DNA from 4 places in the Rahnella aquatilis CIP 78.65 genome. Region 4 is predicted to be linked to each of the others. Evidence: predicted binding sites of a transcription regulator. Region 4 holds the regulator's gene; each other region holds the start of a gene.

Region 1 (5,896 bases), 540 kb from region 4:
AAGGCCTGCTTAAGCCGGATCAACGCTGGAGCGGGATGGAAGATTCCGACGGGGCATTGGGCAAATCATTACAGCGCTCTCAGCAATTCCTCACGCTGTCGGCACTGCTGACCCTGATGCTGTCAATCGCCGCGATTGCCGTGTCGATGGGGCATTACTGCCGCAGCCGTTATGATCTGGTTGCGGTACTGAAAACGCTGGGTGCCGGGAAAAAGGCGCTGCAAAAACTGATTATCGGACAGTGGCTCGCGGTGCTGGTGCTGGCGGGGTTGTGCGGCAGCGTGGTCGGGCTGGTATTTGAAGTCATCCTGATGAAAGTGCTGGCGCCGGTTTTGCCTGCAGAATTACCGCCTGCCGGTGGCTGGCCCTGGGTGTGGTCGATGGGCGCGATGGTGGTGATTTCTCTGCTGATTGGCATCCGTCCGTATCGTCAGTTGCTGGCAACCCAGCCGCTGCGGGTGCTGCGTCAGGATGTGGTGGCGAACGTCTGGCCGCTGCGTTATTTCCTGCCGGTGATGGTGGTGGTCGTGGTCGGTTTGCTGGCGGCGCTGATGGGCGGCAGTTCGTTGCTCTGGTCATTGCTGGCAGGCGTGCTGGTACTTTCGTTGCTGCTTGGCCTGATTGGCTGGGGCGCTCTGCTGCTGTTACGCAAGCTGACGCTCCGCCAGTTACCGCTGCGTCTGGCGGTGAACCGCCTGCTGCGCCAGCCGTGGGTGACGCTCAGCCAACTGGCGGCGTTCTCGATGTCGTTTATGTTGCTGGCGTTGCTGCTGGTGATGCGCGGGGATTTACTGGACCGCTGGGAACAACAACTGCCGCCGGACAGCCCGAATTACTTCCTGCTCAATATCACCAAAGAGCAAATTCCGCAGGTGACGGATTTCCTGCATCAGCATAACGCGGAACCGGAAACCTTCTATCCGATTGTGCGGGTTCGTCTGACCAAAATTAACGACCAGATTGCCACCGACATCATTAAGCCGGATGACGCAGGCGGCGAAGCGGTGAACCGTGAGCTGAATCTGACCTGGATGGAAGGGCTGCCGGATCATAATCCGCTGGTCGCCGGTAACGGGCCGCCAAAAGCCGGTGAAGTGTCGGTTGATGAAGGACTGGCGGGGCGTCTGGGGCTCAAACTCGGCGATACCGTCACGTTTAGCGGTGATACGCAGGAGTTCAGCGCCAAAATCACCAGCCTGCGTAAAGTGGACTGGGACAGCCTGAAGCCGAATTTCTACTTCATCTTCCCGCCGGGTGCGCTGGATGCACAGCCGCAAAGCTGGCTGACCAGTTTCCGGTATCACGGTGATGACCGCACGATCACGCAGCTTAACCGCCAGTTCCCGACGCTGAGTCTGCTGGATATCGGTTCAATCCTGCGTCAGATCGGACTGGTGTTGCAGCAGGTGAGCAGGGCGCTGGAAGTGATGGTGATCCTGGTGATGTTGTGCGGCGGCTTGCTGTTGCTGGCGCAGATTCAGGTCGGTATGCGCCAGCGCCGTCAGGAGCTGATTGTGTACCGCACGCTGGGGGCCAGCAAAAAAATGCTGCACCGGACATTGTGGTGTGAATTTGCCGTGCTCGGGCTGGTGGCAGGAGTCGCCGCCGCCATCGGTGCGGAAGCCGCGTTATGGTTGCTGCAACGCCAGGTTTTCGATTTCCCATGGGAACCGAATTATCTGATGTGGATTGCGGTACCGGTGGTCAGCGCGGTGCTGCTGTCGGTTTGCGGGGGCTGGCTGGGTGTGCGGTTGCTACGGGGGCGGGCGCTGTTCCGGCAATACGACTCGTAGTTTCTAAACGCCTCCCCCTGCACTAACCTGGTGTCCAAGTTTAGGGGTTCAGTTCACACCCCAACCCTCCCCTTCGCAGGGGAGGGAGCCGATCAAATCAAAGCTTTTCAACTGCCCATTCAATGCCGCTGGCGTATTCTTCCGGCAGCATCGGGACCAGTGCGTTGAGGTTGTCTTTCAGCAGGCTGGCGCTGGCGTCGTTGAGATTCAGGTGCCCGACTTTACGGCCGGGACGCACATCTTTCTCATACCAGTGCAGATTGACCAGCGGCAGGCTCAGCCATTTTTCTGACACATCCGTGCCAATCAGATTCACCATCACTGACGGTGTGCTCACCACCGGTTTCGGCAACGGCAGACCGAGAATGGCGCGCAGATGCATTTCAAACTGGCTGTAGGATGCGCCGTTTTGCGTCCAGTGACCGCTGTTGTGCACACGCGGTGCCAGCTCATTGATGAGCAAACCTTCGCTGACCACGAAACATTCCATCGCCATCACGCCGACATACTTCAGTTCGTTCATGATTGCCGACAGCATGCTTTCAGCCTGCTGTTGCAGGGCAGTATCCGGTTGTGGCAGCGCAACGCTGGTGCGCAAAATGCCGTCCTGATGCAGGTTGTGGGTCAGCGGATAAAAGACCGTTTTGCCATCGTGACCCCGCGCGCCGACCAGCGAAACTTCGCCGGAAAAATTGATGCCCTGTTCAACGATGCATTCGCCATAGCAATCCTGTGGCAGGGTATTTTCTTCCCCGGAACGCAGACGCCACTGACCACGGCCGTCGTAGCCGCCGACGCGGCGTTTAACAATCGCCAGTTCGCCGACCTGTGAGAAAACCTGCGGCCATTCGGCGACATCAGCCAGTAACTGCCACGGCGCGGTCGCCAGACCGAGCTGGTCGAGCAATTGTTTTTGCGTCAGGCGGTCAGCCAGACGCGGGAAAATATCGCGGTTAACGAACGCATTGTGCGTCGCCAGTTCACGGGTCAGCGCCGTTTCCGGCCAGCGCTCGATTTCAGCCGTGATAACGCTTTGCTGATACGGCACGGCTTCCGGTTCGGCATCAAGGCCGACGGGATACACGGCGATGCCCAGCGGTTCACCGGCCTGGCGCAGCATCCGGCCTAACTGGCCGTTTCCGAGTACGCAAACCGGCTTCATGCTTCCTCCCGCGGATCGGGGTTATTCAGCACTTCGTCAGTTTGTGCGGTGCGCCACGCGGCCAGGTTTTTGGCAATCTCAGCATCGTGCAGCGCCAGAATCTGCGCCGCCAGCAACGCGGCGTTGGCGGCACCCGCTTTACCGATCGCCAGCGTACCGACCGGAATGCCACGCGGCATTTGCACGATGGAATACAGGCTGTCGATGCCGCTCAGTGCAGCACTTTGCACCGGCACACCCAGCACCGGCACCAGCGTTTTCGCTGCCAGCATGCCCGGTAAATGCGCTGCACCACCGGCACCGGCGATGATCACATCAAAACCGTTAGCGGAAGCCTGCTCTGCGAAAGTGAACAATTTGTCCGGCGTACGGTGAGCGGAGACGATATCGACATGGAAAGGAATATTCAGCGTTGTGAGGACGTCGGCGGCGAACTGCATGGTCGCCCAGTCACTTTTAGACCCCATAACGATGGCGATTTTTGCCGGGGTAACGTTGGATGACATGTCTGTAAAGCTCCTGTGATTCGGAAATAGAAACTGCGAGGGCGCAAATGATAGCACGCTCCGCGAGGGAGGAAAACGGTTGCGTCGCCGGGAAACGGCGCATTTTTGATGAGAAGTTTGCAGCAGATTTGTATAATCCGAGCCATTCTGTTTATGACAAACCTCACCGGAAACTGATTTATGACCCAGGCTTTACTGGCACCGATTTATGATTTTCTTCACTGTGAAACACCCGCTCTGTGGGTGGATGTGGCGCTGGAAAATCAGACGGTAATGCTGATCGACCACGCCAATTGTGAAAAGAAGGCGGCGGCCACGGCGATGAGCCTGATGACCAAATACCTTGAGCGCACCGAGTTGCTGTTTTGCGCGGCGCGTCTGGCACGGGAAGAGCTTCACCACTTTGAGCAGGTGGTGGAAATCATGCAAAAACGCAATATTACTTATACCCAGCTTTCACCGTCGCGCTATGCCAGCGGGATGATCAAACATACCCGTCATCATGATGATCTGAATATTCTGGTTGACCGGCTGATTATCGGGGCATACATCGAAGCGCGTTCCTGCGAGCGCTTTGCCAAAATTGCGCCACATCTTGATGAAACCTTGTCGCGCTTTTATACCTCACTGCTGCGTTCAGAATCACGGCATTTCGCCGATTATCTGGCACTGGCAGAGCAATACGCCGGGACAGATATCAGCGAGCGGGTAGAAGAGTTTGGCAGAATTGAAGCGGAACTGATACTCACGCCGGACGAGCAATTCCGCTTCCATTCAGGCGTACCAGTCATATTTTGAGGTGACTCAAAACGGGAATCTGATCAGCTCGACGTTATCGGCGGTGACTTTCACCATCGAGCCTTCCTCGTGCCACGCGCCGAGTACGACGCGGTGGCCGGTTTTATTTCCCAGCGGTACCTCGTGAATGGCCGGGCGATGGGTATGACCATGGATCATCCACTCGACGCCTGCCATCTGCATTTCGCTGACCACCGCCTGCGGGTTCACATCCATAATTTCCAGTGATTTACCCTGATTTGATGCCTTGCTGTTGGCGCGCATTCTGGCGGCAATCGCCAGTCGCCATTTCAGCGGCAGCATCAGGAAAAGTTTCTGGATCAGCGGGTTGTGGACTTTTTTTCGGAAGTTCTGATACGCGACATCGTCGGTGCACAGCGTGTCACCGTGCAGGATCATCACGCGGCGTCCGTACAACTCGAGCACTTTTTTCTCCGGCAGCAGTGTCATCAGGCTGTCGCGGGCGAAGCGTCTGCCGAGCAGAAAATCGCGGTTGCCATGAATGAAAAAGCAGGGCACGCCCTGCTGGTGTAACTGATTGAGTGCGGCGGAGATATCGGCGTGAAGCGGTTGCGGATCGTCGTCGCCAATCCAGGCTTCGAACAGGTCGCCGAGGATGTACAGGGCGTCGGCCTGCGGCGCATCTTCACGCAGAAAACGCAGAAAACCGGCAGTGATTGCCGGTTCCTGTGCGCAAAGATGGATATCTGCGATAAAAAACGTGGTCATCCCGACGTTGATTATTCGCTGACTGTGACGCTTTTGATCACAACATCTTCTTTTGGAACGTCCTGGTGCATGCCGCTGCGACCGGTTTTCACCGCTTTGATCGCGTCAACCACGTCCTGACCTTCAACCACTTCTGCGAATACGCAGTAACCCCAACCTTGTGCGTTTTTGCCGCTGTGGTTCAGGAAATCGTTGTCAGTGACGTTGATGAAGAACTGTGCCGTGGCAGAGTGCGGATCGTTGGTACGTGCCATCGCCAGCGTGCCTTTGGTGTTTTTCAGGCCGTTGTCTGCTTCGTTATTGATAGGCGCATCGGTGTTTTTCTGGTTCATGCCTGGCTCAAAACCGCCGCCCTGGATCATGAAACCGTTAATCACACGGTGGAAAATTGTGTTGTCGTAGAAGCCTTTACGGCAATAGTTCAGGAAGTTTTCAACCGTAGCTGGCGCTTTGTCAGCGAAAGTTTTAATGACGATGTCGCCGTGGTTGGTGTGGAAAGTGACCATAATTATCATCCTGCTAATGTTGATGTGTGCTCTTAGTAAGAGCGGCTACTATAGCCTTTTCTTATACCATAACTCAAAAGTTGCCGTCAGCAGCGGCTTTGTGATGACTAAAGCCCGTCCGGCGGCCTTATGCCGTTTCGGTGAAATCATTTTCGTTATATTATACGCGGTAGTGTCGCTTAAACGCGCCAACGTCATTTTCTACGCCCAACACACGGAATAGCCTGATGCTGAAGATTTTTAATACCCTGAGTCGCCAAAAAGAGGAATTCAAGCCAATTCATGCCGGTAAAGTCGGGATGTACGTGTGTGGGATCACTGTTTACGATCTGTGTCATATCGGCCACGGTCGCACTTTTGTGTCTTTCGACGTGGTATCCCGTTACCTGCGCTACCTGGGTT
Region 2 (5,896 bases), 2.2 Mb from region 4:
CCTGAATGGTCCGGCGAATTTCTTCATCACGACCGATAACCGGATCCAGTTTGCCCTGCTCGGCACGTTCGGTCAGATCGATAGTGAATTTTTTCAATGCCTGACGTTGGTCTTCGGCATTCTGGTCATCCACTTTCTCACCCCCACGCATTTGATCGATAGCCGTTGTGATTTTCTCGGCCGTTGCACCACAGGCTTTTAACAGATCCGTTAAAGAGCCGCGGTCTTTCATCACAGCCAGAACAAACAGTTCTGAAGAGATGAAAGTATCGGCACGTTGTTGTGCCAATTTGTCACAAAGATTTAAAACACGTACCAGCTCATGGGATGGTTGAACATCACCGCCGGTACCTTCAACTTGCGGCAAACGCCCCAAAGCCTGATCAACGTCCGTGCGCAGTTTCTGGGTATCAACCCCAGCCGCTGTTAATAAAGGACGCACGGTTCCGCCTTCCTGAGTGAGCAATGCACTCATCAGGTGAACAGGTTCGATAAATTGATTGTCGCGCCCGAGCGCGAGTGACTGGGCATCCGCGAGGGCAAGCTGGAATTTGCTGGTAAGACGATCCAGACGCATAACACCTCCAATACTGAACAAAATTGCTACTGGAGATTAGATGAGGTCAACCCTCACGTTTTCAAGGTTATCTTGGCAGTATATTCTGAGGACAGCGGTTATGCGCGATGGATCGTCTTGATTCAATAGGTTATATCAGCCAAATTAAACTTGCCAGCCGTCCGGTAATTCCGTCGCGCCGGTAAGAGTAAAATTTGTTGCTGTTTGTCACGGTGCAATATTCACCGCCGTAGATAGCGGTGATGCCCGCAGCTTGCAAGCGAAACCGTGCAAGTTGATAAATGTCGGCCATAAATTTGGACCCTGCAGGTGTAAAAGCGGCTGATGCGGCAGAGTCCACAGCCATAAAAGCTTCACGTACTTCACCGCCAACTTCAAAATGAGAAGGGCCAATCGCAGGTCCCATCCACGCCATCACGTCTGCAGGCGTCGCTTCAAAACAGGCCACTGTGTTTTCTAACACACCCGCACACAAACCACGCCAGCCGGCGTGGGCTGCTGCCACTTCATCGCCATTCCTGCTGCAGAACAGCACCGGCAAGCAGTCCGCCGTCATTGCTGCACACACAACGCCTGATTCGCGGGTATACGCCGCATCAGCAATCAGTGAGGAGACAGGGGGCGTTTCGGTCGTTAAACGAATAACATCGGTGCCATGCACCTGCTCCAGCCAGTGTGGCGCAGCAGGCAGACCGCCAAGTTCGATTAAACGCTGGCGGTTCGCAGCGACATCTTCAGGAGAATCCCCGACATGGCTGCCGAGGTTGAGCGCCCCGTAAGGAGGCAAACTGACGCCTCCTTCACGGGTTGTTGCACATGACCGCACCGATGCCGGTTGCGGCCACTGAGGCTGGATAAGGGCGCTCATTACCAGTTCATCTGATCCTTGAACTCTTCAGTATCTGCTTTGAGCGCATTAATCAGATCAACCATATCCTGAGGAATTGGCGCATGCCATTCCATCTGAATACCAGTGACCGGATGATAAAGGCGCAGCATAGTAGCGTGAAGAGCCTGACGATCGAACCCGCGCAGCATATTAATGAACGATTCTGAGGCGCCTTTCGGCAGACGCGGACGGCCGCCATAAAGCTGATCGCCTAACAGAGGGTGGTTAATGTGCGCCATATGCACACGGATCTGGTGTGTGCGACCTGACTCCAGACGCAAGCGCAGACGCGTATGAGCACGGAAATGCTCCATGATGCGGTAATGCGTAGTCGCCGGTTTTCCTGTCGGATGAACCGCCATATGCGTACGCTTGGTGGAATGGCGCGCAATCGGCTCATTCACAGTGCCGCCTGCCGTCATTGTACCAATCGCCACTGCTTCATATTCGCGGGTAATTTCGCGGGCCTGAAGTGCGGTCACCAGGTGCGTTTGTGCGGGCACCGATTTGGCGATCACCATCAGACCGGTGGTATCTTTATCCAGGCGATGCACGATGCCGCAGCGCGGTACATCAATAATTGCCGGGTAATAATGCAGCAGCGCATTCAGTACCGTGCCATCAGGATTCCCTGCGCCCGGATGAACAACCAGATCGCGGGGTTTATTGATGACTAAAATATCAGTATCTTCATACACGATATCTAAAGCGATATCTTGTGGCAGCCAACGCGCTTCTTCTTCAATTTGCGCATCGATTGCGATAGCCTCGCCACCCAACACTTTTTCTTTTGGTTTGGTCACTTTTTTGCCATTGACCGTGACCCTGTCTTCAAGGATCCAATCTTTTATGCGAGATCTTGAATAATCAGGGAACAATTCGGCCAAAGCCTGATCTAACCGTTGACCGAGTTGAGATTCGGCCACCGTTGCGGTGAGTTGTACTTGTTGTGCCATATGCAGCTTCTTGGTTAACGTTGGGTTTTCACGGCGATGCCGTTTAAAATAATGTGCTATTGTAGCTGGTCTTTGTCGGGAGCTTAACGGACAGTCTCCCAGAATAACACCTGAGGATAATCAAAACGTCATGACGCGTGTGAAATATCTGGTGGCAGCAGCCACGTTGAGCCTGGCGCTGGTCGGTTGCTCCAGTTCCAAAGAAACGGTTCCCGATAACCCGCCTAACGTCCTTTATGCCACTGCCCAGCAAAAGCTGCAGGACGGTAACTTTAAAGGCGCTATTGCGCAATTAGAAGCGCTGGATAACCGCTACCCGTTTGGGCCTTACTCGCAGCAAGTTCAGTTAGATCTGATTTATGCCTATTACAAGTCTGCTGACTTGCCTATGGCTCAGGCTTCTATTGATCGCTTTATGCGTCTGAACCCAACCCATCCGAATATCGACTACGTCATGTATATGCGTGGTTTAACGGATATGGCGTTGGATGACAGTGCACTGCAAGGATTTTTCGGGGTTGATCGTTCAGACCGTGATCCACAGCATGCACGTGCAGCATTCCGTGATTTCAGCCAGCTGATCCACACGTATCCAAACAGCCAGTACGCTACAGACGCGACTAAACGTTTGGTGTTCCTGAAAGATCGTTTGGCGAAATACGAACTGTCAGTGGTGCAATACTACACTAAACGCGGTGCTTACGTCGCTGTCGTTAACCGTGTAGAGCAAATGCTGAAAGATTACCCGGATACAAAAGCAACGCATGATGCGTTGCCGTTGATGGAAAACGCCTACCGCGAACTGCAGCTGAACACTCAGGCTGATAAAGTCGCGAAAATTATTGCCGCCAACAGCGCAGCGTAATTTCACATGTCCGTAGACAAACGGTAGCTCAGGCTGCCGTTTTTTTTGGCTCTTTTTCAGGGGAGAATCGCAGAAACACAGGAAAGAATAACACACTGATCCCATCAATCATGCCTGCTCCTGAATGAAGTCTCAAGGCCTTTCCGGCCATTAATTACCTTGCATCACATAAACGTCAAAGTTGACAAAAAGTGACAAAAAACCGTGAGCCTGGGGACGCATTTCGTAAAAAAGGCTGGTATGTTGGATTCATCGGAGACGGAAAGAAGAGAGGTAAGTTATATGACAGTCAACATTACCAGTAAACAAATGGACATCACTGCTGCTATTCGTGAACACATCGAAGGCCGTCTGAAAAAACTGGATAAATGGCAAACTCAGCTGATTAATCCGCACATCATCCTGTCGAAAGAACCTCAGGGATTTGTCGCCGATGCGACTATCAGTACACCAAACGGAAAACTGGTTGCCAGTGCCACGCACGATGACATGTACGCTGCGATTAACGAAATGACCACCAAGCTTGAGCGTCAGCTCAACAAAGCGCAGCACAAGGGTGAGGCCCGCCGTGCAGAGTCCGGCGTTAAAGAACTCAATCTGGAACCGGTGCAGGAAGAAGAGGAATAACCGGGTTATCCGACATGTCAGTAACCACGCGCTCCGCGGAGCGCGTTTTTTGTGCCTGAAGGAAATGTTATTGACACAAGGAAAACCCTGCGGTTACTTTAAGACTCTGCTCAAACTTATGGAAACAACGCATAGATGAATTCCCGTCTGTTTTTCTTCGCATTCTTTTTTACCTTCCCCTGATTGGGAGGCGTTTCGTCGCGAAAGAATAAATGCGAAGACGAACAACAAAGCCTCCTGAAAAGGGGGCTTTTTTTATGCCTGCGTTTTACACATTTTGCTGAAAGAAAGAACATCTAAAAGGGTAACGACATGACCGAGAATTCATTACTGGCACTGCGCGAACGTATCAGCGCATTAGACCTGAAACTGCTGGCCCTGCTGGCAGAACGACGTACGATGGCAATTGAGGTCGCGCAATCCAAAATGCACTCTCACCGCCCTATTCGCGATAAAGAACGCGAAGCAGAATTGATTAACACGCTGATTCAGGAGGGGAAAAAGCAGGGGCTGGACGGGCATTACATCACCCGCGTTTATCAGTTGATCATTGAAGATTCTGTTCTCACGCAACAGGCGCTTTTGCAACAACATCTGAATAACACCCCTTCTGACTCCGCCCGCATCGCTTTCCTCGGTCCGAAAGGTTCATATTCACACCTCGCCGCCCGTCAGTTTGCCGCCCGTCATTTCGACCAGTTCATCGAGTGCGGCTGTCAGAAATTCCAGGATATCTTTTCTCAGGTAGAAACCGGTCAGGCCGATTACGCGGTATTGCCGATTGAAAATACCAGTTCAGGCTCGATCAATGATGTATATGACCTGCTACAGCATACCAGTCTGTCGATTGTGGGCGAGCTGACGAATCCTATCGACCATTGCGTGCTGGTGGCAACCGACACCGATTTGTCGCAGATTCAGACGGTTTACAGTCATCCGCAACCGTTCCAGCAATGCAGCCAGTTCATTAACCGTTTCCCTCACTGGAAAATTGAATACTGTGAAAGTACTGCCGCGGCGATGGAAAAAGTGGCGGCAGCCAATTCTCCTCATGTTGCTGCGCTGGGCAGCGAAGCCGGTGGCGCGCTATATAAACTGCAGGTGCTTGAACATAATCTGGCAAACCAGCAGGAAAATATCACCCGCTTCATTATTCTGGCGCGCAAAGCCATTGAAGTGACGGATCAGGTTCCGGCTAAAACCACGTTGATTATGGCAACCGGCCAGCAAGCAGGTGCGCTGGTGAATGCGCTTCTGGTACTGCGCGATCAGGGCATCATCATGACCAAACTGGAATCACGCCCGATTAACGGCAATCCGTGGGAGGAGATGTTTTACATCGATGTGCAGGCCAACCTGCGTTCAGAAGAGATGAAAAAGGCGCTGAAGGATCTGGCGCCAATCACACGCTCACTGAAAGTTCTTGGCTGTTATCCAAGCGAAAACGTCGTCTCCGTCGATCTGTAATTGCGCAAACAAAAAGGGCGTTGCATACGACTGCAACGCCCTTCTCTTCATCAGCCCATCGAATTACTTGCGGTTGTCGTTTGCCTGACGCAGTAACGCACCACTTTCTTTCAGGAACCGCGGCGCATAATCGCCAAACCAGTGCTCAACCTGTCTGAATTTATCGATAAACGCCTGTTTGTCACCGCTTTCCAGCAGAGCAAGGGCATCACCAAAACGCTGATAGTAACGTTTGATCAGCGCCAGATTGCTTTCTGACGACATAATAATGTCAGCGTAAAGCTGAGGATCCTGTGCAAACAGGCGTCCGACCATCGCCAGTTCGAGGCGATAAATTGGCGAAGACAGCGCCAGTAACTGCTCGATCTGTACATTCTCTTCTGACAAATGCAGGCCATATGCAAAGGTCGCGAAGTGGCGCAGCGCCTGAATAAAGGCCATGTTCTGGTCATGTTCGACGGCGCTGATTTTATGCAACCGCGCGCCCCAGACCTGCAACTGCTCCAGCAACCACT
Region 3 (5,896 bases), 1.9 Mb from region 4:
GTGCAAAATCTGTATCACAATCAGCCACGGCAGCGCGGTAAACGCCCCCATCAGTCCCCAGCGGACCACCCCGCAGAACGCCGACAGCAACAGGAGATCCCGCGCCGACCAGCGCCGGAACAACTGATGGCTGAAAGTAAACACCAGCACTTCCGCCACTACGCCCAGCGACCATAGATAACCAATGGTCGTTGAGGAATAGCCGACATCCTGCCAGTAAATCGCGCTGAAACCGTAATACGCCGCATGCGCGCCCTGCAACAGCGTGACGCACAGCAAAAAGCGCCAGACCGGTTTTTCGCCGAGCAATGCTTTCCACGAAATACCCGGCGCACCGCTTGACCGCGGCTCCCCCGCCGGTTTCACGCTCGGGCGCAATAACATCCCGAGCAGCATTGCCGCTACGCCTGCGGTCAGCGTATAGAGAATCGCGTTATGACCATACACCTCAACCAGTTTGCCGGTCACTGCGGAACCGATCACAAACGCAATGGAACCCCAGACCCGCACCTTGCCGTAATCCATATTGATCTGGCGTTGCAGCGTACCCGCCAGCGCATCAGTCAGCGGCACCAGCGGACCAAAAAACAGACTGAAACCAGCAATGTTGATCATCAGCCACGCCCAGCCGTTGCCAAACCAGAAGCCAACGGCAAACGCCAGCGTGAGCAGCGCCAGAATACGCAGGCCGGTAATGAGATAAGAAGGATCTTTAATGGATGGCGAAATGATTAACGTGCCGAGAAAACGGGCGACCAGACCCGCGCCGAGCAGCAGGCCGATGCTTTCGGAGGAGATGCCCTCGCCTTTTAGCCATAAGCCCCAGAAAGGAAGAAAAATACCGTAACTGAAAAAATAGGTGAAATAACTGAGTGCAAGCCAGCGCGTGGAACGCAATTCCATAAATCCTCCGGTGTGAGGCCAATACATTGACAAAGCTCACAATCGCTAGCAATCCGCAGACGCTTTCTTACTCCAGTAATGTCTGCCAGCTCACAAATTCTGATACATGCCCATAAAAAAACCCGCCGGAGCGGGTTTTAGCAGCTGAACGGCTTCGCAAATATTACGCGTAAACCGGGAAGCGTGCACAGATGTCGAGAACTTTCTGTTTAACGCGTTCGATGGTCGCTTCGTCGTTCACGTTGTCCAGCACGTCACAGATCCAGCCAGCCAGTTCACGTGCTTCAGCTTCTTTGAAGCCGCGACGAGTCACGGCCGGAGTACCGATACGCACACCGGACGTCACAAACGGGCTCTTAGGATCGTTAGGAACGCTGTTTTTGTTCACGGTGATGTTAGCGCGCCCCAGAGCGGCATCGGCTTCTTTACCGGTCAGGTTTTTATCCACCAGATCCATCAGGAACAGGTGATTGTGCGTGCCGCCGGAAACCACTTTGTAGCCGCGTTCCAGAACCACCGCCACCATAGCCTGTGCGTTTTTAGCCACCTGCTGCTGGTAAATTTTGAACTCAGGTTCCATCGCTTCTTTCAGTGCTACCGCTTTACCGGCAATCACGTGCATCAGCGGGCCGCCCTGACCACCCGGGAAGACGGCAGAGTTCAGTTTTTTGTAGAATTCTTCGTCACCGCCTTTCGCCAGAATCAGACCGCCGCGTGGGCCAGCCAGGGTTTTGTGCGTGGTGGTGGTCACGATGTGTGCATGCGGAACCGGGTTCGGGTAAACGCCCGCAGCAATCAGACCGGCAACGTGTGCCATGTCAACGAAGAAGTAAGCACCCACGCTGTCGGCGATTTCACGCATTTTTGCCCAGTCAACAATACCGGAGAATGCGGAGAAACCACCGATGATCATTTTCGGTTTATGCGTTTCGGCCTGACGTTTCACGTCTTCGTAATCAATGTCGCCGCTTTCGTCGATACCATAAGGCACCACGTTATACAGTTTACCGGACAGGTTAACCGGTGAACCGTGAGTCAGGTGACCGCCATGTCCAAGGTTCATCCCCAAAATGGTGTCGCCCGGTTGCAGCAGCGCGGTGTATACCGCAAAGTTGGCCTGTGAGCCGGAGTGTGGCTGAACGTTGGCGAAATCGGCACCGAACAATTCTTTTGCACGGTCGATAGCCAGTTGTTCAACGATGTCGACGTACTCACAACCACCATAATAACGTTTGCCCGGATAGCCTTCGGCATATTTGTTGGTCAGTTGCGAACCCTGAGCCTGCATGACACGCGGGCTGGTATAGTTTTCTGACGCAATCAGCTCGATATGTTCTTCCTGACGAACAACTTCTTTTTCCATTGCTGCCCACAGCTCAGCATCATAATCGGCAATGTTCATTTCACGCTTTAACATCCGCATCTCCTGACTCAACAAACTAAAAATAAACGCCCCTTCCGGGTTCTGCGCCACAGTGTAAATGTTTAAGCGGCCTTCGGATAGGGTCAGCTTGAGGTTTTTAGGCAAACGATTGGCTCCAGATACAGCAAGGCTTTGATCTGCGAACCTCTGTCCATGATCAAGAGATATTTATTCACCTGATCATGTACAAATTTCAGCTTTGTGACTCAGCACTCTACCGGAAAAGCCCTTACCCCTTTAGGGGGTGTTTACAGAATTTGTGGGTTTATATAAGATGCATTTAAAATACATGTTTAAATATAATCATCACAGACACGGAGTTCACCATGCTTGATTCAGCCACTATCGCCACCGTTAAATCCACCATTCCATTGCTCGCTGCCACCGGCCCGAAGCTGACCGCACATTTCTATGACCGCATGTTTGCGCATAATCCCGAGCTGAAGGACATCTTCAATATGAGCAACCAGCGCAACGGCGATCAGCGTCAGGCGCTGTTTGATGCCATCTGCGCTTACGCCGCTAATATTGAAAATCTGGCGGCGCTGCTGCCTGCAGTGGAACGCATCGCGCAAAAACACACCAGCTTCACCATCCAGCCTGAGCAATACAATATTGTCGGCGCTCACCTGCTGGCAACGCTGGATGAAATGTTCAGTCCGGGTCAGGAAGTGCTGGATGCGTGGGGCAAAGCCTATGGTGTGCTGGCAAATGTATTTATTAACCGCGAAGCCGAAATTTATCAGGACAGTGCAGAAAAAACCGGTGGCTGGCGTGGTACACGCGAATTCCGCATCGCCGAAAAACAGCCGCAGAGTGAGCTTATCACCTCTTTCCTGCTGGAACCTGTCGATGGCAAACCGGTGGCTGACTTCCGGCCGGGACAATATCTGGCGGTGTATATCCGTGACGCCTCGCTGGAAAATCAGGAAATTCGTCAGTATTCCCTGACACAGGCACCGAACGGCAAAACCTACCGCATCGCGGTAAAACGCGAAGGTCAGGGCGCGGTGTCCAGCTTCCTGCATAATTTTGCGCAGCCGGGCGACATCATTCATCTGGCCGCCCCGCACGGTGATTTCTTTATGGATATCAGCGATACCACGCCGGTGGCGCTGATTTCCGCCGGTGTCGGTCAGACGCCGATGTTAGGCATGCTTAATACACTGGCAGAGCACGGACACCATGCCCCGGTTCAGTGGCTGCACGCAGCAGAAAACGGCGCGGTGCATGCGTTTGCCGGTGAAGTGACAAGCGCGCAGGGTCGTCTGCCGCAACTGGAAAGCCATGTCTGGTATAACCAGCCACAGACGAACGATTTACCCGGTGAACATTTTCAGTATGAAGGGCTGATGGATCTGAGCAAAGTCAGCGATCAGCTGAGCGATCCGGCGATGCATTTCTATTTGTGCGGCCCGGTTGGCTTTATGCAGTTTGCGGCAAAACAACTGCTGGCGATGAACATCAGCGAAGCGAACATTCATTACGAATGCTTCGGCCCGCATAAAGTGATTTAATCCCTGCACGAAAAGAAAAAGGCTGACACAGAGTGTCAGCCTTTTTTATTTGCCGCATCAGTATGGATTAATGACGGCGGCGACGTCGCACCAGGAACAGCAAAATCAGCAGAATAATCACCAGCCCGGCAATGCCCATTCCCCAGTGCGCCAGTTCCAGCAGCGGCGAAGGCGTGCCGCCTGCGCGTAATTCCTTCACCCTCTCCGGCGTCACTTTCGCCTGATCGTTACCAAACTGCTGCAACAACTGATTGCTCAGTGTGGCAACCTGCGTATCTGACAGCAAATGCTCAAACGCCGGCATCGCGACATCTTTGCTTTCCGGCCCACGCTGCACGCCATGCAGGATCGCCATCACCAGATTGTCGCTGTTCAGATGTCCCAGCGCGGTGTTATTTATCAGCGACGGCAAACCACCGTCCTTACTGCCCCGCCCGTCGGGCTGATGACAACTGGCGCAATAGCCGTCATACACCTGCCAGCCGGTCATTTTATCGGCACCGGCTGGACGCGGAACACCACGCAGAGTATCAACGTAAGTTGCCGGTGATCCGAACTGATCGGCGGCTCTCGCCTGCCCTTCCTGAGTGACCGGCGTGGTCTGTTTCAGCCAGACGGCAATCGCCTGTAAATCACTGTCGCTCAGATGGCTCAGGCTGTGATCGATAGCTTCCGCCATCGGCCCTGCCGCCTGCGCTTTACCCGGCACATGACCGGTTTTCAGGTAACCGGCGATTTCATCCGTGCTCCAGTTGCCAATACCGCTGACGGCATCCGGGGTGATATTCGGCGCAAACCAGGTGCCCAGACTGCTGCCACCCAGCGCTTTATCGCCCTGCTCCGCCATCAGCGCATTACGCGGCGTATGGCAGGTGCTGCAGTGCGCGAGGGCTTCCCCCAGATACGCCCCGCGGTTCACCTGATCGCTTTTCGACGGATCGGCTTTAAACGCGCCTTTCTCGAGGAACAGCAAATTCCAGCCCGCCATCGACAAACGCACGTTGAACGGGAACGGCAGCGCGGTCGGCGTTGACGGCACATCCACCGGTTGCACGCCCTGCATGAAATAGGCGTACAGCGCTTTCATGTCGTCATCGCTGATTTTGGCATACGAGGTATACGGCATTGCCGGATACAGATTCGCGCCGTCGCCGCGCACGCCATCGCGCACCGCGTGTTCAAACTGTTCCAGCGTGTAATTGCCGATGCCGTCCTTTTTAGACGGCGTGATGTTGCTCGAATAAATGGTGCCCAGCGGCGTCGCCAGCCCGAGACCTCCGGCGAATGGCTTACCGCCTTCGGTGGAATGGCAGGCCACGCAGTCACCGGCTACTGCGATATATTCGCCTTTCCTGATCAGCGCATCCTGTTGCGGCGACAACGCGGCATAAGCTGCGCCCGCACTGAGGCTCAGGCCAAAGGCCAGCAACGCGCCCGTCAGACGTTTTTGAGTTAAACGGTTCAGAGTCATGTCAGTCAGCCTATAGCGCAGTTTTGGCAAGATGGTCAGCGGTACGTAACGCCAGGGCGACCGCAGTCAGCGTCGAGTTGACCGTGGCAGACGTCGGCATTACGCCGGTACTGGTGATGAACAGATTTTCATGGTCATGAGTGCGTCCGAACGCATCCACCACGGAATCTTTCGGGTCATGCCCCATGCTCATCGTACCGGTAATATGCTGGTTATTGCCGTAAACGCCCGGCTTGCTGAAGCGCAAATTGGTGCCGCCCATCAGTCTGGCAATCTCAGTGTATTCCTTCACGGCGCGCGCCATACCGCGATGCACATAATCGTCCATGTGGTAAATCGCCGCCGGTTTCGGGATGCCCAGTTTGTCTTTTTTGTCGCTGAGAATGATGCGGTTGTCGTAGTTCGGCAACTGCTCCATCACGTTTTTCAGGCTGGTCTGGTGCGATGCCCGGCGACGAATTTCGTTATCCAGGCTGATGCCGTAAACGCCTTCCGCCAGCAGATCCTGCGTGACCGATTGCACCTGGGAAGAGTTGGCGATATCGATACGGAACGAGGCATAATCTTTGCGGAAATCGCCGT
Region 4 (5,896 bases):
GGATGAAAGAGCAGAACTGTAACCGCGCGATCATCGTGGCACACAACGCTAATTTTGATCACAGCTTCCTGATGGCAGCGGCTGAACGTGCCGGGTTAAAACGTAATCCGTTCCACCCTTTTGCCACGTTTGATACCGCCGCATTAAGCGGGCTGGTACTCGGCCAAACGGTGCTGGCAAAAGCCTGTATCAGCGCGGGTATCATCTTTGACAGCAGTCAGGCACATTCTGCGTTGTATGACACCGAACGGACAGCCGAACTGTTCTGTGAACTGGTAAACCGCTGGAAACGCCTGGGTGGCTGGCCTCTGGCGCTTTCAGACGAAGAAGCCGAAGACGAAACGGCGTCGGAAGAAAATCAGCAGTAACGACTTTTCCGCCGGGCTGAAGACAAAAAAAGAGCGACATCATGTCGCTCTTTTTATTTACCGGACGAAAAACCGGCACTCTTCCGGAGTATTACTCTTCAGAAGATTTGTATTTTTCAGCGGTTTCTTTGATCAACTGCTGCAATTCGCCGCGCTGGAACATCTCAACCACGATATCGCAGCCGCCCACCAGTTCACCGTCAACCCACAATTGCGGGAACGTTGGCCAGTTAGCAAATTTGGGCATTTCAGCACGGATGTCCGGGTTCTGCAGAATATCCACGTAAGCAAAACGCTCGCCACAGGCGGAAAGCGCCTGAACAGCCTGAGCGGAGAAACCGCAGCTTGGCAGTTTTGGAGAACCTTTCATGTACAGCAGAATCGGGTTTTCAGAAACTTGCTTCTGAATCTTTTCAATTGTCGGAGTGGTCATTTCTTGCTTCCTCAAGCCGGTACAGGCTGTCACGATCATTACTCTTCACGCGCAGCACAAAGAGACGGTGCACAATCACAATGCTTTCTATTGTAACGATGGCAGCCATCAGATAAAAACGCCATTTTTTGTGGGGTCTTTCTCAATACTGGCATTTTATTTAACAATTTTTACTGTGTGCGCTCAGGCTCACATATTAAAACATTCATCGAGAATAACATTTTTGGCGTTCATCAATCACGTCAGATTTGCAAAATCCCATTCTTTAACTTAAATATTAACACCCTGAAAAATGGTTATTTTTTTGACTAAAAATGGCGTTTATTTCGACATAAAAAAAGCTATTAACTTTTTCTCACAATATGATCTAGAATCGAGGCAATTCGTGCTTTTTTGTCGGGTCCTTTTAGGCAATACTCTGACATCCCTGATGTTTAACCTACCACTCATGGTAACGAAGCTATGCGCTTACTGTTCACGCTTTTTGTGCTGCTCTTTACCCAACTGTTTCTGAATATGGCTCATGCATCGCCGCAGACTCGTGTCTCTGCCGATCAACGTAAAAGTCATGTTAATCAGGCTGCGCCGGAAGAACGGCGAAAGCGAAAAACAGCTGCCGCGAAAACCAGTAAAAAAACTAAAATCACGCCAGTGACAGAACAAAAAACTCAGGACAAGAATTCGAAGAAGAAAGTAAAAAGCACCGAACTGGTTAAACGAAAGACCACAACGGAGAAAAGTGTCAGAACGACCCGGGCCGAGAGTAAAAAAGAAAAGACACTGAAGACCACCCGGGCCGAAAGCAGAACAGAGAAACACGCTAAAACCCGTGCACTCGCGAAAAACAGCACGGAAAGGGCCAGTAAAAAAGAAGCCTATGGCCGGCACCGCAAAGGTAAAAAGTCCGAAGAAGACAGCAAACCGATTACGCTCAGTGCAACACATAAAAAACGCTATCAGCATGCCCAGCAAACGGCCATGACCAAACTGATGCATCAGGTAGGAAAACCGTATCGCTGGGGCGGAACCTCACCGAATACCGGTTTTGATTGCAGCGGCTTAGTCTATTACGCCTACAAAGATTTGATCCGCATTAAAATGCCACGCACAGCGAATGAAATGTATCACCTGCGCGATGCGGCTCCGGTCAAACGCGGCGAACTTGAAAGCGGTGATCTGGTATTCTTCAGAATCAATAACCGCGGCGCAGCAGACCATGTTGGTGTTTATGTGGGTAACGGCAAGTTTATTCAGTCTCCGAGAACAGGCGAAGACATTAAAATCACCTCTCTCGGCGATGATTACTGGCAAGATCACTATGTGGGCGCACGTCGGGTAATGACCCCGAAAACGATCCGATAATAAACAATTCGTTAAGTCTGAAGTTTCGCTAATCAGCCATTGAATAGCATTTAACGAAGCGTTTATGCAGGGAAGAGTATCAGCGGTAACGGTCAGTGCGTAAAATTGAAAAGGGCGATCCCTGCAACAGGAATCGCCCTTTTTTATGGCGGATCACTTAATGAATCAGTTCATCACTGCGGTGAAGCTGAAAGCAATAATCATAAGCAAAGCGCATACCGTGGTGATCAACGATAATTTCAGGTTGCTGTCCATCAAACCCCCTTTCGGATCAAATTGTGGCATTTTTAAAGCCACACTCATTGTGTGCCAACGCATTTTCTCATAATTAACCTTTAAAATCTTGTGTTGAATGACAAGGCGTTCCTGAGAATTTTGCTTCCACTTTCCTGCATTATAAGAGAAAATTGTCGGTTAACACGCCTGTGTGCCGGTTGATTTCACCCGAGAGCATTTCACGCCTCATTCTGAAGAATCCACCCAACGATTTGACTGCCCTTTTAGAAGCCAGCAGTGAGATCCACGCAAGCAAACGATTAACATAATGCTAACGTGCTGAAACACGTGAGTTCAGGAGTCATTGTTTACATGGCAACGATTAAAGATGTCGCAAAGCGCGCTGGCGTTTCCACTACAACCGTGTCGCACGTCATCAATAAAACACGTTTCGTCGCCGAAGAAACCAAAGACGCGGTTCTCCTTGCAATCAAAGAGCTACATTACTCGCCGAGTGCTGTCGCCCGGAGTCTGAAGGTCAATAACACTAAAACGATCGGCCTGCTGGCGACATCCAGCGAAGCGCCCTATTTTGCCGAAGTGATTGAGGCCGTGGAAAACAGTTGCTTCTCCAAAGGCTATACGCTGATTTTATGTAACTCGCATAATAATCTGGAGAAACAACAAGCCTATCTGCAGATGCTGGCGCAAAAGCGCGTCGACGGCTTGCTGGTGATGTGCGCAGAATATCCTGATGAATTGCTTAATATGCTCGAGGAGCACCGCGCCATTCCCATGGTGGTCATGGACTGGGGCGAAGCGCGTAAAAACTTCACCGACAGCATTATTGATAATGCTTTCGAAGGCGGTTACATGGCCGGGCGTTATCTGATTGAACGCGGTCATCGTGATATTGGCGTGATCCCGGGACAACTTGCACGTAATACCGGCGGCGGCCGCTTCCAGGGGTTTGTGAAAGCACTGACCGAAGCCAATATTCCGCTTCGTGAGGAGTGGGTGGTTCAGGGCGATTTCGAGCCGGAATCGGGCTATCAGGCGATGCATAAAATTCTGATGCAAAAGCATCGCCCCACTGCCGTCTTCTGTGGCGGCGATGTGATGGCAATGGGCGCCATTTGTGCCGCAGACGAACTGGGCCTTCGCGTTCCTCAGGATATTTCTGTGATCGGTTACGACAATGTGCGTAATGCCCGTTATTTCTCTCCGGCGCTGACAACCGTGCATCAGCCGAAAGAACGTCTGGGTGAAATGGCCTTTACCATGTTGCTGGACAGAATTGTCAGTAAACGTGAAGAGTCTCAGACCATCGAGGTACATCCGAAACTGGTCGAGCGACGTTCAGTCGCCGACGGTCCGTACCGCGATTACCGCCGTTAACAGATATCGAACGCCTGCCTGTGCAGGCGTTTTTTTTAATCACGCAGCCATTCCTGATTCATCGTTTCTGTCTCGCCCATATAGTCCAGTAACCAGGCCAGTGAGGGTGACGGATTGCTTTGATCCCACGTCAGACAGCACGGACTGTCCGGGAACCTATTTTCCAGCGTCAGCACCTGCAACTTCTTCTGTTCTATCCACGGCGTGACGCGGTGAACCGGCATCATCCCCACGCATAAACCTTCGGTCAGGCACTCCAGCGCGCAGGTCCAGTCTGGCACGACCAGGCGCCGCTGATTATCCAGCGTCCAGGTATCACGCTTAGGCAATGTCCGGGAAGTATCTTCCAGACAGAGTGCCGGATAAGGCCGCAGTTGATCATCATTCAGTGCGCCGGATAATTGCGCCAGCGGATGTTGCGGGCTGACGACGCAATGCCAGTCCATAAATCCCATGTCACGAAAACTGAAGCGCCCGCCAACGGGTATCGCGCGCGTGGCACCGATCGCCACGTCTGCACGCCCGTCGACCAGCGCATCCCAGACACCATTAAACACTTCCGAGTGAATAATGAGTTCGGTATCCGCAAAATGGTGGTAAAAATCGAGCACCAGACGCCGTGTTCGTGCAGGTTTTACAATCCGGTCGACCGCCACACGTAATTCGCCGCGCCAGCCGTTCGCCACCTGCTGACACTGCCGGCGTGTGGCTATCATTTTTTTTGTCAGAATCCGCGCTTCATCGACAAAAACCTTGCCTGCAGGCGTCAGCACTACCTCCCGGTGGCGACGTTCAAACAACGGCACGGCCAGCCACTGCTCAAGCTGACGGACGGTATAGCTGATAGCCGAAGGCACGCGGTGCAAGTCTTGCGCTGCCGCACTAAAACTGCCGGTTCTTGCCACGGCATCAACCACTTCAAGGGTGTATTCTGACCACATAATTCAGCCTTCAATATTTTTGATAGCAGTGTGCAAATATTAGCGTTTCACAAGCCTGTTATCAAAGCGTTAAACTCCGCCTCCGGTACGTAATCTGCGTCACATCATCTGCAATAAATAAATTAACGAGACGATAATGAAACCCTCCTTTGGATTTATGCTCTATCTTGCGGGACTGAGCATGCTGGGCTTTTTAGCCACCGATATGTATCTGCCTGCGTTCAGCACCATGCAAACCAGCCTGATGACCAGTCCGGGGATGATCAGCGCAAGTCTGAGCATTTTTCTTGGCGGATTTGCTCTCGGCCAGTTGTTATGGGGGCCGCTGTCGGACAAGATCGGTCGAAAACCGGTCCTGCTTCTTGGCCTGACATTGTTTGCAGTCGGCTGTCTGGGCGTTATCTGGGTTGAAAACGTTCGCGCCCTTCTGGCCCTGCGCTTCTTACAGGCGATGGGGGTTTGTGCTGCCGCAGTCACCTGGCAGGCAATCGTTGTTGACCGTTTCTCTGCCGATGTAGCTAAAAAAACCTTCGCCAGCATTATGCCGTTAGTAGCACTTTCTCCGGCACTGGCACCGTTGCTGGGTGCGTGGGTGCTCAATCATTTTGACTGGGAAGCTATTTTTGCCCTGCTGACGGCGGTTGCCATCATTTTAGTGCTGACGACGCTGACTCTGCGTGAAAACAAACCGGCAAAACAAGCAAAGGCAGATAAAACCGGGTTTGTGACATTGCTGAAATCGCGTGTTTACAGCGGAAATGTCATGATTTATGCCGCCTGTTCAGCCGGCTTTTTTGCGTGGCTGACGGGTTCACCGTTTATCCTTAGCGACATGGGCTATTCGCCCGGTGCCATCGGGCTGAGCTATGTTCCGCAGACTATTGCTTTCCTGCTCGGGGGTTTTGGTTGCCGTGTTTTGATCAGCAAGCTGGACGGCAATAAAATTCTGCCATGGTTACTGGCGGGTTACGGCATCAGTATCGTGGCTTTGTTCTGTGTCGCCATGTTCACGGATGCCGGGCTGATAAGCCTGCTGATCCCTTTCTGTCTGATGGCTTTGGTGAATGGAGCAACCTATCCAATTGTTGTCGCGAATGCATTAATGCCATTTCCTGCTAATACAGGCAAGGCTGCAGCGTTGCAAAATACGCTGCAGCTCGGGCTTTGCTTCCTTGCCA

What was found. Region 4 encodes PurR, which represses purine synthesis genes. Its sites were predicted from a motif close to CANGCAAACGTTTGCNTG; they were not measured.
Region 1: purE (5-(carboxyamino)imidazole ribonucleotide mutase) is a predicted target of PurR. The motif match lies at 3,530-3,547, and genes of this name have one in related genera.
Region 2: raiA (ribosome-associated translation inhibitor RaiA) is a predicted target of PurR. The motif match lies at 3,483-3,500, and genes of this name have one in related genera.
Region 3: glyA (serine hydroxymethyltransferase) is a predicted target of PurR. The motif match lies at 2,425-2,442, and genes of this name have one in related genera.

The regions. Positions count from the first base shown of each region.
Region 1 is NC_016818.1:3,569,313-3,575,208, reverse strand. It holds gene ybbP (putative ABC transporter permease subunit YbbP) at 1-1,793, shown strand, start outside; gene purK (5-(carboxyamino)imidazole ribonucleotide synthase) at 1,891-2,955, opposite strand; gene purE (5-(carboxyamino)imidazole ribonucleotide mutase) at 2,952-3,461, opposite strand; gene RAHAQ2_RS16235 (MiaE family protein) at 3,642-4,259, shown strand; gene lpxH (UDP-2,3-diacylglucosamine diphosphatase) at 4,266-4,988, opposite strand; gene ppiB (peptidylprolyl isomerase B) at 5,000-5,494, opposite strand; gene cysS (cysteine--tRNA ligase) at 5,722-5,896, shown strand, end outside.
Region 2 is NC_016818.1:800,511-806,406, reverse strand. It holds gene clpB (ATP-dependent chaperone ClpB) at 1-577, opposite strand, end outside; gene yfiH (purine nucleoside phosphorylase YfiH) at 708-1,445, opposite strand; gene rluD (23S rRNA pseudouridine(1911/1915/1917) synthase RluD) at 1,445-2,422, opposite strand; gene bamD (outer membrane protein assembly factor BamD) at 2,553-3,287, shown strand; gene raiA (ribosome-associated translation inhibitor RaiA) at 3,570-3,914, shown strand; Phe leader region at 4,049-4,173, shown strand; gene pheA (bifunctional chorismate mutase/prephenate dehydratase) at 4,227-5,381, shown strand; gene tyrA (bifunctional chorismate mutase/prephenate dehydrogenase) at 5,445-5,896, opposite strand, start outside.
Region 3 is NC_016818.1:1,132,223-1,138,118, reverse strand. It holds gene RAHAQ2_RS05265 (3-phenylpropionate MFS transporter) at 1-903, opposite strand, end outside; gene glyA (serine hydroxymethyltransferase) at 1,067-2,320, opposite strand; gene hmpA (NO-inducible flavohemoprotein) at 2,653-3,843, shown strand; gene RAHAQ2_RS05250 (c-type cytochrome) at 3,911-5,314, opposite strand; gene RAHAQ2_RS05245 (GMC family oxidoreductase) at 5,325-5,896, opposite strand, start outside.
Region 4 is NC_016818.1:3,027,715-3,033,610, forward strand. It holds gene rnt (ribonuclease T) at 1-368, shown strand, start outside; gene RAHAQ2_RS13585 (Grx4 family monothiol glutaredoxin) at 460-801, opposite strand; gene RAHAQ2_RS26130 (hypothetical protein) at 782-910, opposite strand; gene RAHAQ2_RS13590 (C40 family peptidase) at 1,264-2,163, shown strand; gene cydH (cytochrome bd-I oxidase subunit CydH) at 2,329-2,481, opposite strand; gene purR (HTH-type transcriptional repressor PurR) at 2,752-3,777, shown strand; gene punR (DNA-binding transcriptional activator PunR) at 3,813-4,718, opposite strand; gene punC (purine nucleoside transporter PunC) at 4,855-5,896, shown strand, end outside.